DNA from 4 places in the Limosilactobacillus oris genome. Region 1 is predicted to be linked to each of the others. Evidence: predicted binding sites of a transcription regulator. Region 1 holds the regulator's gene; each other region holds the start of a gene.
The links. The regulator HrcA, encoded in region 1, represses chaperone genes, less so after heat shock. The targets are predictions, from matches to a motif close to TTAGCACTCNNNNNNNNNGAGTGCTAA.
Positions count from the first base shown of each region.

Region 1 (2,195 bases):
TGGTAACCAGCTTGGAGGACCTTGACCACCGTCTCTGGCTTCTGGTCATCTTGAACCGGGACAGTTTGCACTGCCTGGTGCAGAGTCGGATCAAAGGTTTCCCCCTCGGCAGGAATCTCAGTAATCCCGTGGTCGGTCAGGGCCTTGATCAGGTGGTCGTGAACCATCTGAATCCCCTTTTTGAGCTGCTGACCATTTTCGTCAGTCACTTCAATGTTCAATGCCCGTTTCAGGTTATCCAAGACAGGCAAAACACTCTTGGCGAGGTCCTGACCATCATACTTTAGAATCTGAGCGCGTTCTTTCTTAAAGCGGTTAGTCATGTTTTGAATTTCCGCTTCCGCACGCAGGTACTTATCATCCTTATCTGCTAACTGGGCTTTTAAGTCATCAATTTCTTTTTGCAGCTTTTCACAGCGGTGATGACACTGTTCATGATGTTTCGCCTGGTCAGGCTTTGAATCTTTCTCAGGCTTCTGTTGAGCAGCTGTTTCCTGCTGGTCCTTCTTTTTTTCTTCTGCCAAATGACTCGCCTCCTATGAATCGTAATAATGGCGGTAAAAATCAAGCAACCGCTTTGCTAGTTCTTGGCGAAAAGCATTCACAATTCCGATTGTCCGTGAATATGGCATCCGGGTTGGTCCCAAAACGGCGATAATTCCCTTCCCGTATTGGTCAACATTATACTTAGCCGTAATCAGGCTGTAGTCGTTCAAGACCTGGTCCTTGGAAATCTCCGAGCCGATTTTAACGTTAATGTCTTTATTATCCGTCGAATCAGCATCGAGGAGGTGCGACAGTTCATCGTTGCGGTCTAGCAAACTATACAGTGCCTGAAGTGCTTGCGGATCTTGGTTATTGGAAAAGCCTAAAATATTTAGGCGTCCGCCCACAAAGAACCGCTCCCGGGCTGCCCGTGAAACCACGTTGTCAAACAGGTCCAGGAAACCGTTCGTGCTGTGCATATAGTGCATCACCCGCACTGGAATGTCGTCACTCAGCCGCTTGAGCACCTCTGCCAGCGGCAAGCCAACCAGTTGATCGTTAATCATCCGGACGACTGCTTGCAAAGCCTCAGCGTCAAAATCACGCGGCAGGGTAAAGGACTGACTCTCCACCTCACCACTATCAGTAACCAGGATAGCAATTACCTTCCGATTTCCCAGTGGGACAACACGGAAGCCACTCAAACGGACATCCGCTTGCTCTGGTTTAAGCGTAAACGCGGTATATGAGGTTAAGTCGGATAAAATGTCAGCCGAATGCGAGACAATCTCATCAATCTTTTGAAAACTGGTCCCCAATGAATTTTGAATCACGACTAAATCGTTATCCGTTACCGCTCCCGGATCCAACAGATGGTCAACGTAGTAACGATAACCCGTTTTTGATGGAATACGGCCAGAAGATGAGTGCTCCTTGGCAATTAAGCCTTGCTCCTCCAGAACGGCCATTTCATTGCGGATTGTCGCCGAACTAACCTTAAACGGTAGTTGTTCGGCCAGGTGCTTAGAACCAACCGGTTGACCCGTTGAGGTATATTGACGTACAATCGCTTGCAGGACCTTTTTTTGTCGCTGTGTTAGCATTTTAATCACATCCCCTTTTAGCACTCGTTAGGGCTAAGTGCTAAACACAATTTATAATATACCAATCCCCCGTCTAAAAGTCAAGGAATGTCAAACTACAAAAGGAAGTTTTATCGTGAAGCAGGAAGAACGTTACATTCAACCGCAAAATACCCGGGAAGCATTGCTCCTTATCCAAAAGCTCTTTAACAGCTACCGCAATGCCCCGCTTACCCAGGAGCTACTCAGTTATCACAATAACCTTATCTTTCGTCTTGGCAGTGATATCCATGATGCCGCGGTTAAGGAAGGTCAGGAGACCCAGCTAGAAGACCTTTCTAATTTGAGCGCTGCCATGCGCCGCTGGACTACGATTCGCCTTTCTGGCCGGCCGTTCAACTTCAAGCTCCGTCATTTCAAATTGGTCAGCGACCAAACGCCCAAGTTCAAACGTCGGGTTCATAAAATTCATCAAAGTGGCAGCCACCGGGCCAGTCGCCATTAAAAAAGAGTGTGAGAAAAAATGCCTAAAATCGGCGGCAAGCTGATTTTAGGCATTTGTCTTTTGACGCAAAGCTAGCCTATTTGGTGTTGCTGCGCTGGTGCATTTTTATCTTTAAAACAGTA
Region 1 covers NZ_CP104398.1:137,376-139,570, reverse strand. The annotation lists gene grpE (nucleotide exchange factor GrpE) at 1-524, opposite strand, end outside; gene hrcA (heat-inducible transcriptional repressor HrcA) at 537-1,589, opposite strand; gene N4599_RS00750 (hypothetical protein) at 1,705-2,073, shown strand.

Region 2 (2,195 bases), 630 kb from region 1:
CCGGTCTCCTTTATTTTATGAATTACTTTTCGTCAGCTGGCTTTTCCTTAGCCCACTTGCGAATAGCTTCAATCTTCTTTTCTTTTAATGCTCGCTTGTACTTAGGAGCAATTGGGCGACGGCCTTGAACGCCGTATGGGTGTGCTTTACGCATAGCTAATATGCCTCCTTATTGTGTACGTAAATTAATTAACGTTCCAATTATACCGGGCCAGCTAATAAAAAGCAAGTCCTGGTCAAAAAGCATTCACAAGCGGGCTCATTTCAACTTCTGCTGCCAAAAAATTTACTAAATTCTTCCTTTTACTATGACATTTTACTAGCAAGCAGAAGCCTACTCCACCATCGCATCCGTAAAGATGACTAGACCAATTTAGTATTATCAGCTTTTAAATACCAATATATTAGGTCTTGCATTGTAGACCAATCGAGTGTAGTATACAAGATGTGATTAAGAGCTACGAAATAAAAAGGCAATTAGCTCCAGGAGGGCATTATTATGACTAACACGAAATCATTGAACGTTTTTATTACGACCGCTGACTGGCGTGCCTTAGACCGGCAGAGTGCTGCAACTGAATTAGCCCTGCTCTGCACGGACATCAACCACTAAAATCAATAATATTGAAGAGAGGCTGGGAATAAACTCAGCCTCTTTACTGTATTTAAGGCTAAAAATTCAGCAACGCAGTAGCCGGCTGGCAGGTCAAATAGGCTGTCATCCCCTCTTTCTTTTTTAGCCAACAGGAGATAAAACATTTGACCTTTTTTGACCAACCGAGTATAGTATTAATATCAGTTAGCAATGATTGCTAACGAGTGCTAATTACAAGGAGGCCACATAATGAACTTAGTTCCTACTGTCATTGAGCAGTCATCACGCGGTGAACGTGCTTATGATATTTACTCACGGCTTCTGAAGGACCGGATTATCATGTTATCTGGTCCAATCGAAGACGAAATGGCAAACTCAATCGTTGCGCAGCTCCTCTTCTTGGACGCGCAGGATTCAACTAAAGATATCTACCTTTACATCAATTCTCCTGGTGGTGTTGTTACCTCCGGGATGGCAATCTACGACACGATGAACTTCATCAAGTCCGACGTGCAGACGATTGTTATCGGGATGGCCGCTTCCATGGCGAGTGTCTTAGTTTCATCCGGGACCAAGGGTAAGCGGTTTGGCTTACCACACTCCCAAGTGCTGATTCACCAACCATCTGGCGGTGCGCAGGGTCAACAAACTGAAATCGAAATTGCTGCTACTGAAATTCTGAAGACCCGGAAGATGATTAACGAAATTCTGGCTAAGAATTCCGGTCAGCCAATTGAAAAGATTAACCGTGATACCGAACGGGACCACTACTTAACTGCTCAAGAAGCGGTTGACTATGGTCTGCTGGATGGCATCATGGAAAACAACTCGAGCTTAAAGTAAGCGCGGGTACTAAAAAAGGAAGCTACGAAAATTCGCAGCTTCCTTTTTTAGTTTAAACCGTTTTGCTCGTGCGGAGTTCATCGGCGTAGGCATTCAGTTTCCGTAAGCGGTGGTTGACGCCCGACTTAGAAATTGGCCCACCTGGGACAAGCTGGCCAAGTTCCTTGAGACTAACCTCCTGGTGGTTCAGCCGGGTCTGGGCAATTTCACGCAGCTTATCCGGGAGACTTGCCAGACCAACGGTGTCCTCAATCAGCTTAATGTTTTCGATCTGCCGGGTTGAGGCGTTGGCTATCTTGTTCATGTTGGCGTTCTCGCAGTTCACCAGCCGGTTGACCGAGTTTCGCATATCGCGAACAATCCGGACGTTTTCAAATTGGAGCATCGAGTTAGTCGCCCCGATCAATGACATGAAGTTGGCAATTTTTTCGGCTTCCTTGAGGTAAACAATGTAACCACTGCGCCGGGCCGTCGTCTGGGCATTGAGGCCAAATTGGTTCATCATCTGGGCAATCATTTCGTTGTGCTCCTCGTACAGGGAGTAAATCTCCAGGTGGTAGCTGGAGGTCTCCGGATTATTAACGGACCCCCCTGCTAGAAAGGCCCCCCGTAAGTAGGAGCGAACCATCCACTCATCCTTGAGCAGGTCTAACGGTACCTGTTCTTTGATCTGGAAGTTTTGCAAAATCCCCAGGTCATCAAGGACCCGTTGGGCAGAATAGCGCAGGCGAACAATGTACTGGTTGTTTTTCTTTAA
Region 2 covers NZ_CP104398.1:762,797-764,991, forward strand. The annotation lists gene N4599_RS03995 (hypothetical protein) at 23-154, opposite strand; gene clpP (ATP-dependent Clp endopeptidase proteolytic subunit ClpP) at 845-1,438, shown strand; gene whiA (DNA-binding protein WhiA) at 1,491-2,195, opposite strand, start outside.
Region 2: a site for HrcA is predicted at 800-826, ahead of clpP (ATP-dependent Clp endopeptidase proteolytic subunit ClpP). Genes of this name have one in related genera too.

Region 3 (2,195 bases), 260 kb from region 1:
TAACAGGTAGGCAGGAGCAATTGCAATCCCGTTGCTCGCTGCCAACCCATTTAGCAGTAAAGACATTAGTCAGTCAATCCTTCCTTCTTCATTGTTTCAGCAACGGCATCCAGGGCTTCCTTTTCGTCATCCCCACTTGCGGTGATGGTAACGTTGGCGTTTTGGCCCACACCAAGTGACATTACACCCATGATGGACTTCAGGTTAACGCTCTTGCCCTCGTATGACAGGGTAACGTCTGAAGCAAACTTGGAAGCAGCTTGTACCAAGATCGTTGCTGGACGTGCGTGGATACCAGTTTCAGCAGTAATAGTAAAATCGCGTTTTTCCATTATTAATCAGTCTCCTTCGAGCAGATTTACTTTTATCAGTGATTATTCTACCACCGATACACCTCGATAGATATATTTTAGCAATTGTAAGCGGTAAATACAAGCGAGTCCGGGGCACTTATCGCTTTACCAACCGGTAGATGATTTTACCGCCAATGTGCGCCTTCCCCACAATTTGGGTCCGGTAGGGATATGAGTGGTAGACCGGCTGAAATTCCTGAAACTGCTCTGGTCCAATTTCAAACTGGTCGATTTTCCCTGCCCGCAAGTCGTCGAGGAGCTGTTGATAATCTTGTTCTGCCATCTTCTCGCCTCCATTTTTCTTCTATTATACACGACCCCTGAGTGACCCTCTTTAGCAAACTCACTTGAAGAGTGCTAAAATAATGCTAAATCAGCTGCTTTTCCTGATTAGAAAGGCCATATCACCTCTGCAATCAAGCAGGCGGTATTTTTTAGCCAGGTCGAGACACTTGACTTGCGCTGTAATAAAAAGTAAGTATAATATAATCAATAGTCAAGAATGGTCAAACATTTTTTGCCATGATTTTATCAAGGAGGTATTTACCTGATGCTCTGTCAAAATTGTCATCAAAATCCCGCATCAATCCACCTACAAATGAACTTTAATGGTCAGCGGGTGCAAATTGACCTCTGCCAACAATGCTACCAAAAATTACAAAATCTCCAAACTAATCTGATGAACGGAGGTAACGGAATGAATAACTTTAACTTTGGAAGTCTCGAAGACTTTATGAACGCAATGAACGATATGCAAAGCCAGGCGGCCGGCCAGAATGGTCAAGCCGCTGGTCCCCAGGGGCAACAAGCCGGCGGGCGGCGTGGCGGTAAGGGCATCCTCGGCCAATACGGGATCAACCTTACTGAAATGGCGCGCCAGGGTAAAATTGACCCGGTAATCGGCCGGGACAACGAAATTAAACGGGTCATTGAAATTTTAAACCGGCGGACCAAGAATAACCCGGTCCTAATCGGTGAAGCCGGGGTTGGTAAGACCGCCGTAGTTGAAGGCCTCGCCCAGGCCATCGTTTCCGGCCAAGTTCCTGAAAAGCTGGCTAATAAGGAAATCATCCGTTTAGACGTTGTATCCTTAGTTCAAGGGACCGGAATTCGGGGCCAATTTGAAAAGCGGATGCAGCAATTAATGGAAGAAGTTCGCAAAAACAAGAACATCATCCTCTTCATTGATGAAATCCATGAAATTATGGGTGCCGGAAATGCCGAGGGCGGCATGGACGCTGGCAACGTTTTGAAGCCGGCCCTCGCCCGTGGCGACTTCCAATTAGTCGGCGCGACGACCCTGAATGAATACCGGAAGATTGAAAAGGACGCAGCCCTCGCCCGCCGGTTCCAACCGGTCGAAGTCGACGAACCATCCGTGGACGAAACCATCAAAATCTTGAATGGAATCAAGGCCCGCTACCAGGACTACCACCACGTCAAGTACACCGACAAAGCGGTCGTTGCCGCTGCCAAGCTCTCTGACCGCTACATCCAGGACCGCTTCCTGCCGGACAAGGCGATCGACCTCCTAGACGAAGCTGGCTCGCGCAAGAACCTGACCCTGAAGACGGCCGACCCGAACATGATTGAAAACGAGATTCACACGGCCGAAGCGCACAAGCAGCAAGCCGTTGACAACCAGGACTACGAGAAGGCCGCCTTCTACCGGGACCAAGTTACCCGACTGGAAAAGGCTAAGAAGGATGCCGAAGAAAACCACACTGAGGAGTCCGCAACGGTTACTGCTCAGGATATGCAAAAGATTGTCGAGGAAAAGACCAACATCCCCGTTGGTGACCTCCAGCAGCAGGAAGAAAACCAGCTACGGGACCTCGATAA
Region 3 covers NZ_CP104398.1:1,886,362-1,888,556, reverse strand. The annotation lists gene ptsP (phosphoenolpyruvate--protein phosphotransferase) at 1-66, opposite strand, end outside; gene N4599_RS09305 (phosphocarrier protein HPr) at 66-332, opposite strand; gene N4599_RS09300 (hypothetical protein) at 451-636, opposite strand; gene N4599_RS09295 (ATP-dependent Clp protease ATP-binding subunit) at 904-2,195, shown strand, end outside.
Region 3: a site for HrcA is predicted at 688-714, ahead of N4599_RS09295 (ATP-dependent Clp protease ATP-binding subunit). Genes of this name have one in related genera too.

Region 4 (2,195 bases), 660 kb from region 1:
TTTTGAAACCTCGCTAATATCATTATGCTAACAATCATTATTTTAGCAGATTTCCCCTTCTTTTATTAAAAAAGTGGAATTATTTTGTATACCGCTTCACAAAACGACGGTTAATTGCTAGAATAGTTAGGAACTAAATTTCACAAGAGCAACGTAGCCGTTCAACTAATAAGTTACATCCCAATCACTTTACAGGACACGTTGCAAAAGAAGATGAATAGGGGGATAAAGATGACAACAAAGAAAATACCACGGGCGACGGCACGGCGGTTACCTATCTACTATCGCTACCTGACGATTTTACTGAACGCGAAGAAGGAACGGGTCTCATCGACCGAACTATCTGAAGCGGTTCAAGTTGATTCGGCGACGATTCGGCGGGACTTTTCCTACTTTGGTGAACTGGGAAAGCGGGGCTATGGATATGACGTAGCGAGCTTGTTAAAGTTCTTTAAGGGGATTTTGCACCAGGATTCACTGGTCAGCGTGGCCTTGGTCGGGGTCGGCAGCCTAGGAAGCGCCCTGCTGAACTTTAACTTCCACCAGGACACGAACCTGCGGATTAGCGCGGCCTTTGATACTAAGCCGGAATTAGCGAATAAGATCAAGAGCGGGATTCCGGTATACCCGGCAACGGATATTAAAAAGCAACTCCAGGAACAGCAAATTGACATTGTCATTTTGACGGTTCCCGGCGAACATGCTCAGGAGGTTGCGGACCAGCTGGTTGAGGCCGGTGTCCGGGGAATCCTAAACTTCTCACCAGTCCGCCTGTCCGTACCGAAGGAGGTTCAGGTACAAAATATTGACCTGACTAATGAACTGCAAACACTGATTTACTTTATTAAGAACTATTCTGATAATAAGAAATAGTGATATTTCCCGTCTGATACTCTGGGGTGTCGGCGGGATTTTTTATTACCTGAAATAGTCAAAATTAGTCAAACTTATCAGTTGCTTTTTAGGTCAAGGGTGGTGTATAGTAAGAATTGCGGTTAGCACTTAACAAGCAAGAGTGCTAAAAGCAAATTTATTAATTAACAAGATGGAGGGATTGACGTGTTAAAACCATTAGGAGATCGCGTTGTTCTACAAGCTGAAACTGAAGAAGAAAAGACCGTTGGTGGGATTGTCCTTGCTTCCAACGTAAAGGAAAAGCCGACTACTGGTAAGGTAATTGCCGTTGGTGAGGGACGGACCCTTGATAACGGTCAAAAGCTTGCTCCAGCTGTTAAAGAGGGCGACCGGGTACTGTTTGACAAGTACGCCGGCAATGAAGTTGAATACAACGGCAAAAAGTACCTTGTCGTTCACGAAAAGGACTTAGTTGCTGTAATCGACTAGCTTAATATAAAGATAGAACATAACACTTTAAAAACGAATTTCTTATTTGAGGTGACAATATAATGGCAAAAGACATTAAGTTTGCAGAAGACGCCCGCGGCGCAATGCTCGCTGGTGTAGATAAGCTGGCTGATACCGTTAAGACAACGATGGGGCCAAAGGGACGGAACGTTGTTTTAGGTCAAAAGTACAGCAACCCTACGATTACTAACGATGGGGTTACGATTGCAAAGAGCATTGACCTGGAAGACCCATTCGAAAACATGGGTGCTAAGCTGGTCGCTGAGGTTGCATCCAAGACCAACGACATCGCCGGTGACGGGACGACTACTGCCACTGTACTGGCACAGGCAATTGTTAACGCCGGCATGAAGAACGTTACTTCTGGTGCTAACCCAGTTGGCATCCGGCGGGGGATTGACAAGGCCACCAAGGCGGCTGTTGAAGCACTGAAGAGCATGTCACACGAAGTTAAGACGAAGAGCGACATTGCCCAAATTGCTTCCATTTCTGCTGCTAATCCAGAAGTTGGTAAGCTGATTGCCGACGCCATGGAAAAGGTTGGTCACGATGGTGTCATCACGATTGAAGACTCCCGTGGTGTTGACACGAGTGTTGACGTTGTTGAAGGGATGAGCTTCGACCGTGGTTACATGTCCCAGTACATGGTAACTGACAACGATAAGATGGAAGCCGACTTGGACAACCCATACATCCTGATCACCGACAAAAAGATTAGCAACATCCAAGACATCTTGCCATTACTGCAAAGTGTTGTTCAACAAGGCCGTGCCCTGTTGATCATTGCTGATGACATCACTGGTGAAGCTCTGCCAACCCTTGTTTTGAAC
Region 4 covers NZ_CP104398.1:794,601-796,795, reverse strand. The annotation lists gene N4599_RS04160 (ABC-F family ATP-binding cassette domain-containing protein) at 1-1, opposite strand, end outside; gene N4599_RS04155 (redox-sensing transcriptional repressor Rex) at 232-873, shown strand; gene groES (co-chaperone GroES) at 1,060-1,344, shown strand; gene groL (chaperonin GroEL) at 1,407-2,195, shown strand, end outside.
Region 4: a site for HrcA is predicted at 996-1,022, ahead of groES (co-chaperone GroES). Genes of this name have one in related genera too.